DNA from 3 places in the Halobacillus sp. K22 genome. Region 1 is predicted to be linked to each of the others. Evidence: riboswitches for the same ligand, from Rfam matches in the RefSeq annotation. Region 1 holds a riboswitch; each other region holds the start of a gene.

Region 1 (6,162 bases):
TGGTCACTAATAACGAATCAACCCTTTCAGATTATTTACACTATTCAGAGTACCATAAATCTTTACCCCTGCACAAACAGGTATAACCCCTGAAATATCTGATTCTACTTGATTCATTTCGATGAAAGCGCTTGATTCGACCAGTACATATGAATACATCAGTTTTCCTTTAATTTTCTAACTATTCAAACTAATTGACACTGGAATTTAAATCCATATATGCATCCTGAACTAACGTTACAGCCTGACTTAAAGCCGCGCCTCCACCAAAGGCAGCTGCTACCCCACAAGCCTCCAGAATTTCCTTTTCTGTTGCACCCTGATCCACACAACCTTTTGTGTGGTAAATCATACAATATTCATCTTGAGCTACTATGCTTATTCCAAGTGCCATCAATTGTTTCTGCTTTTTAGAAAGCTCGCCTTCTTTGAAACACGCTTCTGTGAATTCACTGAATTGATGAGCGACTTCTGGCATTTTCTCAGTAAAATCACCCAAACCTTCTTTATAATCATGTAAATACGTCTGTGTCCAATTCATTTGTTGTTCTTGCATCGCATTCTAACCTCCCAATAAAAATAAGTGACTGCAGTTAGTATAAACCGCAGTCACTTATCTTATCCGTTATTCAGAGCTGCCATCTACAGGCACTACAGCTCCATTATATTCTTCCTTCATGAACGTTTGAATTTCTTCTGAACGTAATACTTCTACTAATGTTTGCAGTGCTTCTGAATCTTCATCTTTACTCTGGGCCGCGATCACATTTACATAAGGGGATTCAGAGCCTTCAAGGATCAATGAATCTTCACTTGGGTTCAAGTCAGCTTCAATAGCGTAGTTTGTATTAATCGCTACTAGAGCATCTTCTTCTCGTTTGTAGATCTCCGGTAATGTCGCTGCATCTACTCCGGAGTCAAATTGAAGATTTTTTGGGTTTTCAACAATATCGTCTACAGTAGCATCCACTTTATCTACGCTTTCATCTAATTTTACCAGACCTTCACGTTCAAGAAGCGAAAGAATTCTTCCATGGTCAGCTACTGAACGGCTCATCACCAGGGTAGTACCTTCTGGAACTTCATCAACGCTTGAGATGTTTTGAGAGTAGATACCCATAGGTTCAATGTGAATCCCGCCAAGATTTACAAAGTCATAATCATTTTCTTGCATTTGTGTTTCTAAATAAGGAATATGCTGGAAATAGTTTGCATCAATTCTTCCCTCTGCTAAGTCCTGGTTAGGAAGTACATAATCTTGATATTCTTCAATGGTCAGTGTAATTCCTTGCTCTTCAAGCAATGGTTTAGCTTCTTGAAGTACTTCTGCGTGTGGGACACTTGTAGCACCAACAGCTATTTCAGTAGTTCCTTCTTCAGAACTGCCGTCACCGCTGCTGCTATCTTCCGAACCTGAGTTTCCTTCATCAGATGAACCACATGCTGATAAAAGGATAATAAATAATAAAGTAAAAATACCGAATGTAATTTTTTTCATGAGTACTCTCTCCCTTTAATTTTATTTAGGATTTTTATCTTTTATCCAATTTTCTCGAAACGAAGTCCCCGATAAATTGGAAAATGAAAACAATAATCACAATGAGAATCGTGCAAATAAAGACAACATCAAAGTCGCTTCGCTGAAAGCCGTAGAAATAGGCAAAGTCACCTAATCCACCGGCACCGATTGCCCCCGCCACTGCAGTATATCCGATTAAAGCAATAGCTGTAACGGTAATCCCTGAAACCAGGGCTGGCATTGACTCTGGAAGCAGCACCTTAAAAATCAAAGTAGAAGATTTAGACCCCATCGATTTAGCAGCTTCGATGACACCTTTATCTACTTCTTTCAATGCAATCTCTACAAGTCGTGCATAGAACGGTGCCCCACCTATAATTAGCGCGGGCAGTGCCGCTTTAGGGCCCCGAATAGTGCCTATGAGAAAATCAGTAAATGGGAATAATAACAGAATTAAAATGATAAAAGGTATAGCTCTGAATATGTTAACAACTGAAGCAGTAATCCAGTTTAATATCTTGTTCTGCCACAGACCCCCAGGACCTGACAAGTAAAGAAGTAAACCTAACAGTAAACCTAAAACAAACGTTCCAGCTACAGAGATAAGCGTCATGTAGAGCGTTTCGTTGGTAGCTGTTATTAAATCATCCATAGTGACGTTTGGGAAAAATTGATTAATCATCCGGGCTCACCTCCACTTCCACAGAGGTGGATTGAATATATTCAATCGCACGCGTAATTTCTTCTTTATCACCCAGGAATTGCACAAACATCGTTCCATACGCACCCTTTTGGGTTTGAGTGATCTTTCCGTGCAATATGTTTACATCTAACACAAACTTCCTGGAAACTTCACTGATTAAAGCCTGATTGGTGCTCTCACCTACGAAGTGCAGACGAAGAATCTCTCCAGTCTTATACGTATCTTTTATAAGTTGAAGTGAATGTTCCCGCTCAGGGTCTCCCATTACCTGATCGACAAATTTCTTAGTAACCTGTTCTTTTGGATAAAGGAAAACATCAAGTACGTCTCCCTGTTCCACAATTTTACCTTGTTCCATAACTGCTACCTGATGGCAGATCTTTCGGATTACATGCATTTCGTGGGTAATGAGTACAATTGTCAGTCCAAGCTTCTCATTAATATCTACTAATAGATCAAGAATGGAATCTGTCGTTTCTGGGTCAAGAGCAGAAGTAGCTTCATCACAAAGAAGAACTTTAGGTTTATTCGCTAGCGCACGAGCTATTCCTACTCTTTGTTTCTGACCGCCGCTTAACTGAGATGGATAAGAATTGCCTCGTCCACTAAGGCCTACCAGGTCTATTAATTCATTAACACGTTTGGTTCTTTCGCTTTTAGGTACACCAGCTATTTCAAGTGGAAAAGCGATATTATCGTGAACAGTTCGAGACCACAAAAGATTAAAATGCTGAAAAATCATCCCAATCTCCTGCCGGGCCTCTCGCAGTTTCCCTTTGTTTAAAGAAGTCAAATCTTGCTCATCAATGGTGACCTTGCCGTCCGTTGGATCTTCCAGGCGGTTTAACAACCTTATGAAAGTACTTTTTCCAGCACCGCTGTAACCGATAACCCCGTATATTTCTCCCTTTTTTATCTGTAAACTTAGGTCGTCGACGGCACGGACCTCCTGATGTTTCGTTCGAAAGACTTTAGATAAGCCTTTAATTGAAATCATGTCGTCTTCCCTCCAATAAAAAAACCTCTCTGCTTGAGAACAGAAAGGTTAGCGTAACAATCTTTATCTGTTCTCTCATCTTCACAAGGATTACCTTGCAGGAATTGGCACCTTACCAAGTCTTAGCTTGCCGGTTGCCGGGCATCAACGGGCCAGTCCCTCCGCCTCTCTGGATAAGAGATTTTAATTTTTTATCACTTTAATACGTGTACGTACCATAAAGAGGATTCTAGCATTGTTAGAATTTCGTGTCAACTTGATAATATTCCTATAAATTCGACAAAATAAAAACTCTTCCTTAAATTAGAAGAGTTCATTTAGAACACTCTTCTCATCTACCAAAGTAAAATACTTTGCAGGAATTAGCACCGTGTTCATCTGCATAAACCGGTTGCCGGGCATCAATGGGCCAGTCCCTCCGCCTCTCTGGATAAGTGAAGATGTCGCTATTAAATTAATGATTATGTTAGCATGGGGCTATAAATTAAGTCAACAATTAAGGAGTGGTCACGTTGAGGAATGCGCCAAGTTTCGAACTTCCTTATTTAAATAAGGAAGGCTCTTATAATACTACAGAGGATCTGGGAAAAGTAATTGTTCTTACATTTTGGACCTCATGGTGCCCCGACAGCGGGAAGGATTTACCTAAGAAAGAGCAGTTATATAAAACAATGGACCATCAGAAAGTCAAGATGGTTACTATAAATGTATCTGGCCGTGAACGGAGCGAAGCTGAGGCAGAGGAATATGCAGAAAAGTTTTTATCTCAGCCTGCTCTTAAAGACCATGGTCGAACGATCTATGACTTGTTCAACAGTGAAGGTGTACCTACTACTGTGATTATCAACAAGGATGGTTTTATCCATTCACAATTCGGTGATCAAGCAGATTTCTTATCCATTGTAGAATCTCTGGGCGAACTCATTTAGCCAATAACAGGAGTGATTCGATAAACAAAATATTCCGGTATGCCCCTTGAACTTTAATCGTCGCCTGGGGAAGAGAAGTTAATTTTTGTTCACCCATAAACAAAGTTTTCATAATGGTACTGGAAGATTGCAGGTGAATGAGATTTAGTCCGTTTTCCTGTTGATCTGTTTTGAGATGCACCCCTGACTGGTCTATATACATGTAAATTCTATGATTGCCAACCTGGAGAATTACGTTAAGTCTTCTTTCCCGCCAACTGGGCAAAAGATCTGTTCTCTGATTCACTTGTTTAACCCAATCTTGTATGAATTCCACCATTGTTAACTCCTCCTTTGTTTGTTAAATAAATTCTTGATAAGGAGGAGTCAACCCTTTTAAAATAACGAAAAATCGTTCGTCATTTCCCGGGTAATTCATTTATTTTTTTACATATTCAGAAAGTTTATCGTACATAAAAGGAACAGAATGAAAGGCATAAACTTTCTCTATTATTTCCCCGTGATGTGTAATTAATAGACAAGGTACACTTTTTATTTGATAAGTTTTCATTAAGTCAGGATGCAGAGAAGCATTGCATTCCCTGAATAATTCTTTATTATAAGTGGCCTCTATAGCCGTAAGCATTTTTCTGGCCAAGTGGCAGGTCCCACAAAAAGGAGTATGGATGAATGTCAATCCAGTTTTTTGTTCTTCTAACTCGTGACCTGCTGACTTGTTATCTATTTCCTGCACAATGATCCTCCTAAATGAGATAGATGGGCTTTACGTGGAAATGCCTGTTTAATAAGGCTCTGGCTAATTCTGGTTCTGGCGTGGCTGCCACTTCACGAAATGCTTTATCAATATAGATGTGTACGGCATGAGGGAGCTCTGCTGTCAGCTGTTTTCTTAATTTGTAGCCAGAATCGTCTTCATCTACAAGAATATACACCCTGCGCCCATCAAGATTGTAATCATAGATTAGTTCCTCCATCCGTTCAATACCAAGGGTTCCATGTGTACAAATGATCTCTATATCTTCATCAAGAATTTTCTTGATTTTTCGCTTATCTGTTATTCCCTCAACGATTACAATTCTTTCTCCATCCATTTTCTATCACCCACTATATAGAAACAGACCATGCCAAAGGGGCATGGTCTGAACATGATTAATATGATACACCATCATGTCAGACAAGGAATATATGTAGCCCTGCCTGTACAATTGCTCATGGTAAATGCTTGACTTTAGTCTTCATTAATCATTTCTTCATATTGATCGGATGTCATTAGTTCATCCATTTCAGAAGAAGCACTTGGTTCGACAATAACCATCCACGCTTTATCATACGGGGATTCATTTACGAATTCCGGGCTGTCTTCAAGTTCTTCATTGACTTCAACAACTTTACCGCTTAAGGGAGCGTATAATTCGGATACAGTTTTTACAGATTCTACGCTTCCAAATGGCTCATCTGCTTCAAGCTCATCCCCTACTTCAGGAAGCTCTACAAACACAATGTCGCCCAGTTCAGATTGAGCGAACTCTGTAATTCCGATACGGACTTTCCCGCCTTCTTCTTTAACCCATTCGTGTTCTTCAGAGTAACGCAGATCTTTTGGTACACTCATTGAAATCCCTCCATTAAATAAAATATACTTTATAACAATTACAAACATAAAAGCTAGCTGCTTTTATTTCCAATGTTTTGCTCACTGTACCCAGACTTCTTGAAAAGTTTCAGGTTTGAAACCCACAGTGACTTTGTTCCCATCAGTGACGATCGGCCTTTTAATTAACATCCCATCTGAAGCCAGCCACTCAACCATTTCTTCCTGGGTAGCATCCTTCAGTTTTTCTTTCATATTCAATTCTCGATACTTTTTACCACTCGTATTAAAAAACTTACGAGCAGGTTGAGCACTTTGCTGGATTAGTTTTTCCAACTCGTCAGCATTCGGGGGATCTTCCACGATATGTACAGAGGTATAATTTATACCTTGCTCATCCAGCCATTGTTTAGCTTTTTTGCA
Region 2 (6,162 bases), on a different contig from region 1:
TCATCTTTGCCTCAGTTCTATTGTTAGGTGCTTGCAGCAATGCTGAGCAGACCAATGATTCGCCAAAAAGCACGGAAAGTGCTTCTTCAGAATCCACTCACGATGAACATGCAGGCATGGACCATTCCGGTTCGGGTGAACTGCCTGAAGGTTTGCACAAAGCGGAAAACCCAGCCTATCCTCCAGGGAGTAAGGCTGAGATTAACGCTGAGCATATGCCTGGAATGAATGGAGCAGAAGCAACGATAACAGGAGCCTATCAAACCACCGCTTACAGCGTATCTTATACATCCTCTACCACTGGTGACAAAGTGGAGAATCATAAATGGATCATTCATGAAGAAGTAAAAGATCCCTCCAAGAAAAAGTTAGATCCAGGTTCAGAAGTAACCGTGAATGCAGACCATAGTGACGGAATGAGTGGAGCTAAAGCCCAAGTGGAATCTGCCGAAGAAACAACGGTTTATATGGTGGACTATACAGACACGGACAGCGGACAAGAAGTGACCAATCATAAGTGGGTTACAGAAGCCGAATTATCTGCTAAATAGAAATTACAGCCCCCCGTCAATCGGGGGTTTCTTAATGACTATTTTACACTTATATAAAACTATATCCTCTCTCTTCCTACGCGCGTTCACAATATCTTAACAAATGCCCTGACCCTTGTTCTATCCACTTTCATGACTTTTTTTCTTTTTTATATTTGGAAAACACAGAAAATTACCTTGCAAATAGACTGAATATTACGTAAAATCAATCATAATTTATAATAATAAACTATAAGGAAGTGAGCGTAATGCAAACTCAATCGGTGAGTACTTTATATAACGTATGCCCTCTTTGTCATGGAACTGGAAAGTATAAGGAATATGATGATGGTAAAGCCAATTTAATTGTTGATCATTACCAGCGTGTTAACTATGCGAATGAGACACTTGCCTGGAAGATGGCCGTCGAAGAAACCAGTTACATGAAGAAATGCGCGAAGTGTCATGGAAAAGGGAACGTCCTGAACAAAGAAGGCGAACAAATGTTTAAGCAGCTTCAGCAATATGCATAAAATCATTTCCCCCCTGTCTTTAGGTGGACTGGGGGGTTAAATGATCTTTTTCAAACAAAGTATCAGTTTTAGAAAAATTATTTTTTTCTGAAAACTCTCTTGATTCTTGAATTGTTTTCCTGTATTGTAAATCGCAAGCGAAATGATAACCGCCTAATTTTTGAAAGAAATTTTTAGTAATTTTTAATATCATTCTTGATTTAAGCATACCTTTCATGTAAAGTGTTCAACAGTTGCTTTTCCAAAAATTACATAATAATAAAACTTATCCAGAGAGGTGTAGGGACTGGCCCTTTGATACCTCAGCAACCAGCCATTGGCACGGTGCTAAATCCAGAAGGTAGTAGTTATACCTTGAAGATAAGGAGACTCTTTATACATAAAGGACCTTCTTCTTCAAGGAGGTCCTTTTTTATATCCATTTTTTTACGAAGGAGATGATCACCATGGCACGGAACAGGATTGAAACGATACTAGCCCAGCTAGGAAATAACAGTGATGAAGAAACAGGGGCTGTGAATCCGCCCATCTATTTATCGACCGCTTATCAGCATAAATCACTCGGGGTATCCACCGGATATGATTATACCCGCACGAAAAACCCGACACGCCATCTTCTCGAAGAAGGCATGGCCCAGCTTGAAAACGGCGATCAAGCCTTCGCCTGCAGTTCAGGAATGGCAGCTATTCAGTTGATCCTCTCCCTGTTCCGTGCAAACGAAGAATTGATCGTCGCGGAAGATATCTACGGCGGGACATACCGGTTACTCGAACACTATGCAGATGCTTATCAAATTCATTCGACCTACTCCGATTTCACGGATGTCGAGAGTGTCATTACTGAGAAAACAAAAGCTATCTTTCTTGAAACGCCGACTAATCCGCTGTTGCAGGAAGTGGATATAGAAGAAGTTTCAAAGATTGCTAAGAAACACAACCTCCTGCTCATTGTCGATAACACATTCTTAACGCCTTATCTTCAGCAGCCGCTGGATTTAGGAGCGGACATTGTGATCCACAGCGCTACCAAATATATTGGCGGGCACAACGATGTATTAGCCGGTGTGGTCGTCGCCAAAGGAGAAGAGATTTGTGAGAAGCTCGCTTTCTTCCAAAATTCATCAGGTGCTGTCCTCTCCCCTTTTGACTGTTGGCTCTTAATACGTGGATTAAAGACCCTGCCGCTTCGTTTCGATAAACAGCAGGCGAATGCGAAGGCCATTGTTGAGTTTCTAAGAAACGATCCGGGCATTAGAGAAGTCTTTTATCCTGGAAAAGGAGGAATGATCTCTTTCCGAGTTGAGGATCCTTCCAGTATCTCTGAATTTCTTGAGAATTTGTCGGTCATCTCTTTTGCCGAAAGTCTCGGAGGAGTGGAAAGCTTCATTACGTACCCGGCAACGCAGACCCATGCGGATATTCCAAAAGAAGAACGGGAAGAACGCGGAATCTGCGACCGGCTGCTTCGCTTCTCCGTAGGTACAGAACATGAAGAAGATCTGATTGAAGATTTGAAGCAGGCTCTCTCTGCTATTCAAAAGGAGGAAATACAATGAGGCCAGAAAACGATCAGTTGGAAACTCGTTTCATCCATGGTTCTGCGAATAATCGAAGTCATCAAGAACCGGCTACAGGTGCTGTGAACGTCCCGATTTACTTATCGTCCACTTTCCATCAGGAAAGCTTCGATACGATGGGCCCCTATGATTACAGCCGGTCCGGCAATCCAACGAGACAGGTGCTTGAAGATACGATCGCTAACTTGGAAGGCGGCGCGCGCGGCCTCGCCTTTTCCTCAGGAATGGCAGCTATCTCCTCTGCCTTTATGCTGCTTTCCGCCGGGGACCATGTACTTGTTTCCAAAGATGTCTATGGCGGCACATTCCGGTTAATTACCGAAATGCTCGGTAAATACAATATCGATCACACTTTCGTTAATATGACTGACCTTAACGAAACGAGCCGAGCAATCCAGTCCAATACAAAAGTCATTTATGTAGAGACCCCTTCAAACCCTTGCTTAAATATTACAGATATTGAAGGAGTGGCAAAGCTTGCTAAAGCCCATGGCTGTTTAACCTTCGTGGATAACACATTCATGACACCGCTCTATCAGAACCCGCTTGAGCTAGGCGCCGATATTGTCCTGCATAGTGCCACCAAGTTTTTATCCGGGCACAGCGATATCATTGCAGGGCTCGCCGTTACTAAAAATGAAGAACTTGGAGAGAGACTCGCTTTTATTCAAAACTCCTTCGGTTCCATTCTTGGCGCTCAGGATTCCTACCAGCTGATCCAGGGGATCAAGACACTCGGGGCCCGGTTGAAGCAATCGTCGGATTCGGCATTGAAGATCGTCTCTCACCTGCAAGATCACTCACTTGTGGAAGAGGTTTACTATCCAGGTCTTTCCCACCACGCCGGTCATCCGATCCACCGGAGACAATCTACCGGAGCAGGGGCCTTACTTTCTTTCCGGCTGCCGGATAAAGAAGCGGCCAAAGCGTTTGTGGAGCAGATCCGCCTCCCTGTCTTTGCTGTGAGCCTGGGTGCTGTGGAATCGATTCTATCCTATCCGGCCACCATGTCCCATGCGGCAATGCCGGAAAAAGAACGAGCGAAACGAGGCATTACCGATGGTCTGCTCAGGCTTTCTGTTGGTCTTGAGCACCCTGGTGATTTAATTGAAGACATTGAACAAGCTTTACAGGCAGCTGCCCGAACCAGACAGAAAGTCAGCGTGTCCCTGTAAAAAGGGCATTAGCTTTCAAATAAAACTACTATTACAAAATGGAAAGGTTGTTGAATGAAATGAAACGATCATTAGAACAGAGATTACAGGATGGACCCGTTATTTGTGGAGAAGGATACCTATTTGAACTGGAGCGTCGCGGCTATTTACAGGCCGGTTCCTTTGTACCCGAAGTAGCCCTTGATAACCCACAGGCACTAAAGCAAACGTATCGTGACTATATGCTCGCAGGCTCCGACGTCGTCTTAGCCTTTACTTATAACGGGCACCGCGAAAAGATGAGAATCATCGGCAAAGAAGAGTTACTTGAGCCACTTAACCGCCAGGCCATCCGTCTAGCCAAAGAGGTTGCGCAGGAGCACCCGGAGGAAGAAGCACTCGTAGCCGGGAACATTTCTAACACGAACTTGTTCAACCCGGATGATCCTGAAGCTGTTGAAAAAACAAGAAGCATGTTTGCAGAAATGATCGGCTGGTGTAAAGAAGAAGGCGTGGACTTTGTGAACGGGGAAACCTTCTATTATTATGAGGAAGCACTGATTGCCCTTGAAGAAATCCAAAAACAAGGTCTTCCTGCCGTCATCACATTCGGACTGATGGGCGAAAATATCCTAAGGGACGGCTATGAGGTAGAAGAAGCCTGCCGTTTGTTAAAAGAAAAAGGTGCTCTTGTTGTGGGAATGAACTGCTTCCGCGGGCCGGCGACTATGCAGCCATTCGTTGAGAAAATCCGTAATACAGTGGAAGGCTATGTAGGCGCCCTTCCGATTCCTTACCGGACAACGGAGGAACACCCTACCTTCTTCAACCTGCCGGACGGAGGCTGTGCTTGTACACTTCCGACAGAAACAACGTTCCCAACGTCACTCGATCCGCTTTACACGAATCGTTATGAGCTTGCTGAGTGGGCCAAAGAGGCACACAGCATTGGCGTAAATTATCTGGGACTCTGCTGCGGAGCTTCTCCGGCTATGCTTCGTGAAGTAGCAGAAACCGTTGGCCGTACAGCTGTAAACTCCACGTATTCACCGGATATGGAAAAACACTTCCTATTCGGCAGTGACGATACGCTGCAGGATCACATCACTTCTTATAAGACGAAAGCATAAATAAAAACCGCCTGTCCGGCAATTCGGACAGGCGGTTATATGACTAAATTTATTTTTTGTATGGAATATCGTTCTCTTCACACCATTCCATGGCAAGGGTCCGGTATTGCTCATCTTTGTATTCATACCATTGATCACGAACCCCGTAGGTCACAATTTGATCTTTAAATCTCCGGAAAGCTCCCTTTCCACGGATCGCTTTTGATAAATCGTTACGAGCCTGATCACCTTGAAGCGAGTTGATGAACGCTTCCATCATCTGATACTCGTCTACATCGGAACAATCCGGCACTTGGATATAGCGAGTCTCATTTTCTAAGATATGTTGAGCTAAATGACGTTCTTCCTGTTGCCACTCTAACAAATGGTCGAAGTCTTCTTCCTCTTCTACATCTACTATCGCTTCATCACTTACGTGTAGAATTTTTCCATCGATCTTATCTACCAGCGCTAAGTCACCTTCTACTTGCTCCTCAATAGCATCGGCAACTTCTCGTATGTCTACTTGATTCATAACCTTCCCCCATCTATGCTTGCGGATTTTCTGCTGAATCTTTAGATGGATCTTCCAAATCCTCCAGCACGGACTCACCAAACAGACTGCTCACGCGATTACGCGCCTGCTCTTTCACGTTCTCATCAATATGAGAAATTACTTGATAGACCGCATAAACAATCACAGCGCTGTCATCCGTGAAACCGACGACTGGAATAAAGTCTGGAATTAAATCAACCGGCAGGATCAAATAACCGAGCGCACCGGCAATCGTGAGTTTTGCTTTCTTCGGCGTATCTTCACTCTTAAATGCATAATAGAGTAATAGACTATAGTACACGATTTTCGATCCAATCCGGCTTCCATTCGCACGGATTTTTTCACCGTATTCTTTCTCTGAAAAATGCTTCCTGCTGCGTTTTATAGCTTTAGCTGGATTCAGCTTTTTTAATCTGTCGCGATAGCGTTGTTTTTCTTTTAGTTCGCTAGTCATTATTCATCACCCTTTTGGGGTACTTTTGACAAAAAAGCCCCTGCTTAAACCTATTTTGAGAAAAATGATAGATTTGCCATGTTTTCATATGGATGCTTTCTATAATGAATTAAGCCAACGCTCCAAATGTATCCTCTTTTTTATTTAAAATTTGGCTCACTTGATGAACACTCGCTACCACGACTTTTTTTATAACTTCATTAGCGAAAGAAAACAGCATAGATGACAAATCCTACTATCAGTACAAGA
Region 3 (6,162 bases), on a different contig from region 1:
AAAGAAAGCAGATCGTACCTTGAGATAATGTGGTATTAGTGATCCACTAAAAGAGGGCGCTGGCTGAACAGGGGTCCATCACTTAATTCATTAACGGAGCAGGCTTGGTTAATAATCAAAGACAAATACTATACATAACTTACAAAAAAGCTTAGAGCCAAATCATCTCTAAGCTTTTTTGTATTCTATTTTTTTACATGTCTTAAAACACTTTTTAAAGGGTTCCTTCGATTTTCTAAGATATCACTTTCTTTTGTACAGATGCTTCAGTCACTTTCGGTTTGATATAAATAATACTTCCGATAAATACGGCTAGTACATTAAGGAATAGGGTCAAACCTACGACACCAGCGGCGTGCAGGGATTCATAGAACATTGCGTTAACGACAACTAGCACGGCAGTGGCAGCCAGCACAACGGCTCCTTTAACAGAGCGGTCGTTGGTAATCTTCCAATTTCCATAGTTGAAGGCAACGGTAAACAGGACCATGACAAGAATATTGACGCTCATTCCTACCCAAACCGGATGGATGTTCAAGAAGAAATCAGCCGGGTGCCAATTACTTAAGTGATACCAGGTTAATCCTGCTGCGAACCCGCCAAACAGGGAACCGAGGACGGCTCGTTTTGTGACAAGCGGCCAGAATAATGCGGCCACTACTGGTGCGAAAGTGGCCGAGTTTCTCATTGTCCAGGCGAGTACGTTCCACCAGGCAGATTGTTCTGTGCGCAGGAAGCCGAAGATGATCATGAGTCCTGTCAGCAACAGCAGCGACCATTTGGTGTATTTAACAAGCTGTTCTGGAGATGCACCAGGGAAAATGGCGCTTCCGACGTCTTTTCCAAGACTGGTTGCCCCTGAGAACTGACAAGGAGCACCCCACCCGAGAGCACATGCCCAAATGCCTAAGAAGAATAGGCCCACGAAAGGAGCAGGCAGTACTTCCATGAGATATTGGGGAAGAGCAACGAGTCCGAGACTTGCGTCAGGAACGACCGCAGCGGCTGACAAGCCAAATAGAATACCTAATAGAATAAAAGGAACACTCATCACTTCTGCAACAATTAAGCCTTTGCGACCTTCTTCAGGTGTTTTACAGGATAAGGCCATCTGAAAAGCGGCTTGCGCTAAAATCACGTTTACTAGGAAAGTGGCAAACCATACGAGGATCACTTGAAGGCCGGCGCCACCCCAATCAAACATGCTCGGCTGATCGGCTGCAAGCTGCTGTAATCCGGAGATGCCTGGGTTGATAAAGAAAGCCACAGTTCCAATAATGAACATAATGGCAAAAATAATCGTGTTCATGGTTTGTGTAAAGGCAACCGCCCACATACCGCCTGACTGCAAATAAACAAATAGTAAAATAGCCGTAAAAGCGACGGACAAGGATAACGAAACGCCGGTAAACACATGAAAGGCAGAAGCAAAAGCAATCGCTGTAGCGACGGACCACATTGGGAAGGCGAATGCTGTAATCGCACCTGATAAAGCTTTAGCACGTCTGCCGAATTGATCTCCGATTAATCCTGAGATCGTTACAACTAACTTTTCACGGAATGATTTAATTAATAATAGCGCAATCAGTAAGACTTGCAAGGTTTCGGCGACACCGTACCATATGGCTGAAATTCCTGTAAGATAGGAAAGTTCGACAATCGATATGTACGTTGAACCCGAGAAAAGGCCGGTTATACAAAAGGCCACCGTCCACCATCTAAATGTCCGTCCCCCTACGAAATATTGCTCGCCGCGGTTGGCTTTTCGTTTCGCAATATTACCCACGATGATGAGGGCGAGCGTGTATAATAAGGCGAGTGAAATCATCCAAATTCCATATGAACTCATGTTTGTACCTCCTTGTTGATTTTCCAAATGACTTCAATTTCTACGTTTGCATCCTTAAACAAGTTGTAAGCCGGGCAGCGTTTTTGAACGTGTTGAATAAAATCTTCTTCGTCTACTTCTTCCTGCGCAAATGTAACGTCCACCTTAAGCGTTGCCGTTTGAAAGTGGGGGCTCACATCAACGGTCCGAACAGTCCTCTGCGATCGATGGCTCCACTTGAAGAAGCCTCCAGCTTTTCAATGGTTAACTCTTTTTCCTTTGCCACCATTTCAACAACGATCATGAAACATCCGTTTAGCGATCCAATGATATATTCCATAGGAGTTAACGCTTCATTAGAACCGCCAAGCTTCTCAGGTTCATCAATCGTAAACGTAAAATCCCGAATGGCGTGCTCATTCTGAAACTGGCTGGTGCGCTTGCTTAGTGTGTCAATGGAACGTAATGCTGACTTCTTCTGTGTTTGCTGATCGACCATTTCATTTCCCTCCATTTTTGAATATAAAAAAACCCTTCTACTTTTCTGTAAGAAAAATAGAAGGGTTGGTTTGAACGTCCCGGCTCTTATCTTTCAGACAGAAAATGTCTGCTGGAATGAGCACCTTGTTTTTTAAACAGGTTGCCGCGGGATCAAAGGACCAGTTTCCTCCACCGCTCTTGATAAGAAGATTATGAATTTAACGAATATTCTACTTGTAAACTTAATCATCTGTCAACTGCTTTTTAGAAAATAGCTTTGGAAACAAGAAGAGACAGGGTGAGCGATCCGTTTAACGGTTGCCAGGTTTAGGAAAAAGAGTTTAACCCGCCTGACGTCTTTGTTCTTTTTGCCCAAGCTTACCGCCGAACTCATTTATGAAAATAGCCGCAAGGATCAAAATAATGCCGGTCCACTGGACAAGAGTGACCGTTTCTGAAAGGATCAGCATAGCTGAAATAATCGCCACCGGAAGTTCCACAGAGCTCAGCACATTAGCGAGCCGGCCTGAAATAAGGGGAGCACCTCCTGCGAAAAACAGGGGAGGTATAACGGCACCGACAAGCGCAATCCCAGCACCTATCGCCCATAAGCGCGTGTCCAGGACGGGAATGGTGGGGATGTCGCGGATGAACACAAGCATCACGAGCACTAAAGATCCTGTCACCATAAGAGAACTTCGCAATATAGGGTGGGAGTTGACAGCCACCTGACCGCTGAAAAAAATAAAGCCGGCATAGGCAAACCCTGACAGCAGTCCGAGTATAAGACCGATCGGGTGTAAATCCAGACCATCACCGCCTGTAAGTCCGGAAGCTAACACGACTCCTGTAAGTGTGACGGCCAATGAAATCAAGTGGAGGCGTTCGGGTGGAGTTTTCGTGAAAATCCATTCATACAGCATACCGATCCAAACAAATTGGAAAAGCAGAATAATCGCAATAGAGGCAGGGAGGTACTGCATAGCTCCGTAATAAAAAATACCCGTCAGTCCCACCGTGCTGCCCGTGGCGATAATTTTGACAAGATCTGATTTCTGAATTTCTTTAATACGAAGTCCTTTCCAAAGAGACAAGCCCCACAGGAAGACAAAGGCGGCGAGCATTTGGACTATATTTAACTGACCCAGGGAGTATCCGTATTGAAAGCCTGTTTTTACAAATATGGGGGTAAATCCAAAGCTTGCCGCCCCCAGGAAGACCAGGGTGATTCCTTTCCCATTCATTGCTTAAAACCTCCGATCCTAACGATCTGCTTCTATTATTCGACACACTGATGCTATTATTTCAAAGCCCCCTTGAAAACTCAATGTAAAAGAGGAAAATAATTCAAGTATGTCGTATTTTGAGGTGAATGCTTGCAAATCATAGCGATAAATGTAAAACGATTTTTACAGGGATTTTCTCCCTTTCGTCGAAATGATTGGTATAAGGAAATCACTATAAATCAGAAAAAAAGGGAGTGTTCGTGGGGATGTTCAAGAATAGTCTATTAAAGTTAATGCCGTATAAAGAGCAGGGTATGGTGGAAACGAATCTGGTCAATGTGATGAAGCGTTTGAAAATTGAGGATTTTACATTCAACTGGGACCGCAGCAGTTGTTATGTGGAATTTAGTTATAAAGAAGAGCCATATAAACTGGAACATTCGTTAGAAAAAGCGCGGAAACAAGGGATCATCTTAAAAAATGGGATGGATTGTTTAATAGAACTGACTCAGTCACTTGAAGATTTATGCGTAATTATTGACCGTGGCACCTATAAGTTCGAGACTTGGATATCCGGCATGAAGCAGCAAGAAGCTATGAATGAGACCCCTATTTATCAAGAAGAGTTTCATATCAGTTACAAATCTACCGGCGAACAGGCTAAAAAGGAAGTTTCCAAACAGGAATCTTCAGATCTGGAAGAGCCATCTTCTGATAGAAACGAACAGCTTTTCCCTTTTGGACCTGAACTGTCACTCAAAGATTTTTATTTAAATCAAATCACTCAAAGTGCGGAGCGGAAATTATAGGATAGTCAGCCAACTGATTTGTATAAGTATATAAAAAAGAACTCCCCAATCAGGAGTTCTTTTTTAATGGTCCTGCCAACCTCCATGTTAAATGTTGAAGAAAAGCTCCCGTTTCTTTAAGACTCAGTTTCGAGATAACTCGGGTCCATTGCCAGAAAAAGGAGGGGGCGGCTACGGAAACAACTCGCTTTCCTGCGGGGGAACTGGCAAGCCTCCTCAGTCGTTAACACTCCTTGTGGGGTCTCGCCTCGCTCCTTCTCCCGCGGGAGTCTCGTCGTTTCCCTGGAGCCCCTATCTCTACAAAATATCTCGAAACTGAGTCTTAAAGTATACGGCCCTTTAGTGCAACAAGCGTATTTGAAAGTCAACAACATTGTTTAACAGACGCCTTTCACTATATAAACTTATCTCTTCATTCCGCTTACAGACTTAGCTGTACTTTCCTGAATACGCAGTTCAAAGAAAAAGTCAGGTCCTTTGTTTAAAGGACCTGGCTCTCTGCGCTCATTTAAATAGACCAGAAGGTTTGAAAAACGCCTCCGGTATTGAGAAGTGAATCATCTGAAACGGGTATCAATGACTCACTACTGTATTCATACTAGTTATAAAAAGAAGCTCCAACAATAATCAATAGAATGAACAAAACAACGATCAAGACGAAAGTACTACCTCCGTAGTTTCCGCCACCGCCGCCGTATCCACAGCCACCATACCAGCCCATATCTTCACCACCTTTTTTTGTCCTATACGATAGGCTATGAAAATTCAGGCAAGTTGGGAGGGCGGATGACCAGGGTGGTTTTAAAATAAATCAGGAGCCCTTTTGAATGCGTTCTTGTTCATTACGGTCATTTAATTCACTCGGACGGAGCAAGCCGGACGTTATCGCTTGTTTGTAAATGCTCCAGAAGGTTTGCTTTAATTTTCTGCCCATGTTCTACCATGGTCATGTCGGTGATATCAAGTTCCATCATCGTCCTCTGCTGTTCCATAATTTTTTCCGAAGATCCTTCTGTGTTTGCGCTTAACTGCTGAGTGAGCCGGTGGATTTCCGCGAATTTCTCCTGGGTCTTATCCTTTTCGTTCATAACATCAGCGGAATGAATCTGCACTTGTTTGGATTGGACATGGAGTTCAGAAATATTTTCAATAACCTGATCGAAAATCCCAGTCATCTCTTCGGCTTTCTCTTTCCCTGAATTTAGGGCTTCTGTTTCCGTATCATACGACTTTTTCTGGTCAGAAATACTTGCGTTGACCTGGCTGATGACATTTTCAATCGTAGCGGCACTCTCTTTCACCTGAGCGGAGAGCTTACGGATTTCGTCTGCTACGACACCGAAGCCTTTTCCATGCTCACCTGCTCTTGCTGCCTCAATAGAAGCATTTAAGGCCAGCAGATTGGTCTGATTGGAAATGTATTCGATAGCTCCGAGTGCTTCCGTTACTTTTTTCATTTGTTTCAGAAGTTTCTCATTAAAACTGCCAAATAGTTAGGTGAACCGTATGATCTCGGTAAACACATGATTAAATTCATTCACTTTTTCTTTCCCGTCATTCGACAAAGAGCGGACATTTTCAGACGTTGAAGCAGAGGTTTCAATGATATCACCGAGAGACTGGATCATTTCATTGATGCTTTCCATCTGGCTCTGGAACTGTATTAAGTGTTCACCTTCGATCTGGATGTCTTCTACCATTTCCATTAACTGCGTACTGACCTGCTCAGAAGACTAGGTTACTTGTTAATTCATCTTATTCAAATGTTCACTATGTGCTTCGACGTGCCGAAGTTCTTTCAGGGAGTGACGGATAGATT

Evidence for each region. Region 1 has a riboswitch for S-adenosylmethionine ahead of ACTWPM_RS12245 (methionine ABC transporter ATP-binding protein). Riboswitches for the same ligand answer to the same signal wherever they lie in the genome.
Region 2: linked by a shared signal. The riboswitch ahead of ACTWPM_RS16205 (methionine biosynthesis PLP-dependent protein) and the one ahead of ACTWPM_RS12245 (methionine ABC transporter ATP-binding protein) in region 1 are both predicted to bind S-adenosylmethionine.
Region 3: linked by a shared signal. The riboswitch ahead of ACTWPM_RS07880 (OsmC family protein) and the one ahead of ACTWPM_RS12245 (methionine ABC transporter ATP-binding protein) in region 1 are both predicted to bind S-adenosylmethionine.

The regions. Positions count from the first base shown of each region.
Region 1 is NZ_JBQQCN010000015.1:90,029-96,190, forward strand. It holds gene ACTWPM_RS12230 (carboxymuconolactone decarboxylase family protein) at 191-556, opposite strand; gene ACTWPM_RS12235 (MetQ/NlpA family ABC transporter substrate-binding protein) at 626-1,498, opposite strand; gene ACTWPM_RS12240 (methionine ABC transporter permease) at 1,533-2,201, opposite strand; gene ACTWPM_RS12245 (methionine ABC transporter ATP-binding protein) at 2,194-3,219, opposite strand; SAM riboswitch class I at 3,292-3,399, opposite strand; SAM riboswitch class I at 3,548-3,656, opposite strand; gene ACTWPM_RS12250 (TlpA family protein disulfide reductase) at 3,723-4,148, shown strand; gene ACTWPM_RS12255 (hypothetical protein) at 4,141-4,467, opposite strand; gene ACTWPM_RS12260 (thioredoxin family protein) at 4,567-4,881, opposite strand; gene ACTWPM_RS12265 (toprim domain-containing protein) at 4,892-5,239, opposite strand; gene gcvH (glycine cleavage system protein GcvH) at 5,377-5,760, opposite strand; gene ACTWPM_RS12275 (arsenate reductase family protein) at 5,842-6,162, opposite strand, start outside.
Region 2 is NZ_JBQQCN010000025.1:30,314-36,475, forward strand. It holds gene ACTWPM_RS16195 (YdhK family protein) at 1-551, shown strand, start outside; gene ACTWPM_RS16200 (hypothetical protein) at 800-1,063, shown strand; SAM riboswitch class I at 1,326-1,430, shown strand; gene ACTWPM_RS16205 (methionine biosynthesis PLP-dependent protein) at 1,510-2,619, shown strand; gene metC (cystathionine beta-lyase) at 2,616-3,815, shown strand; gene ACTWPM_RS16215 (homocysteine S-methyltransferase family protein) at 3,875-4,924, shown strand; gene ACTWPM_RS16220 (UPF0158 family protein) at 4,974-5,438, opposite strand; gene ACTWPM_RS16225 (YkvA family protein) at 5,452-5,913, opposite strand; gene ACTWPM_RS16230 (DUF6366 family protein) at 6,114-6,162, opposite strand, start outside.
Region 3 is NZ_JBQQCN010000008.1:37,493-43,654, reverse strand. It holds gene ACTWPM_RS07890 (sodium:solute symporter family protein) at 236-1,849, opposite strand; gene ACTWPM_RS07885 (hypothetical protein) at 1,846-1,992, opposite strand; gene ACTWPM_RS07880 (OsmC family protein) at 2,022-2,327, opposite strand; SAM riboswitch class I at 2,411-2,516, opposite strand; gene ACTWPM_RS07875 (EamA family transporter) at 2,650-3,552, opposite strand; gene ACTWPM_RS07870 (hypothetical protein) at 3,801-4,343, shown strand; gene ACTWPM_RS07865 (YjcZ family sporulation protein) at 4,942-5,064, opposite strand; gene ACTWPM_RS07860 (methyl-accepting chemotaxis protein) at 5,201-5,809, opposite strand; gene ACTWPM_RS07855 (hypothetical protein) at 5,837-6,049, opposite strand; gene ACTWPM_RS07850 (hypothetical protein) at 6,089-6,162, opposite strand, start outside.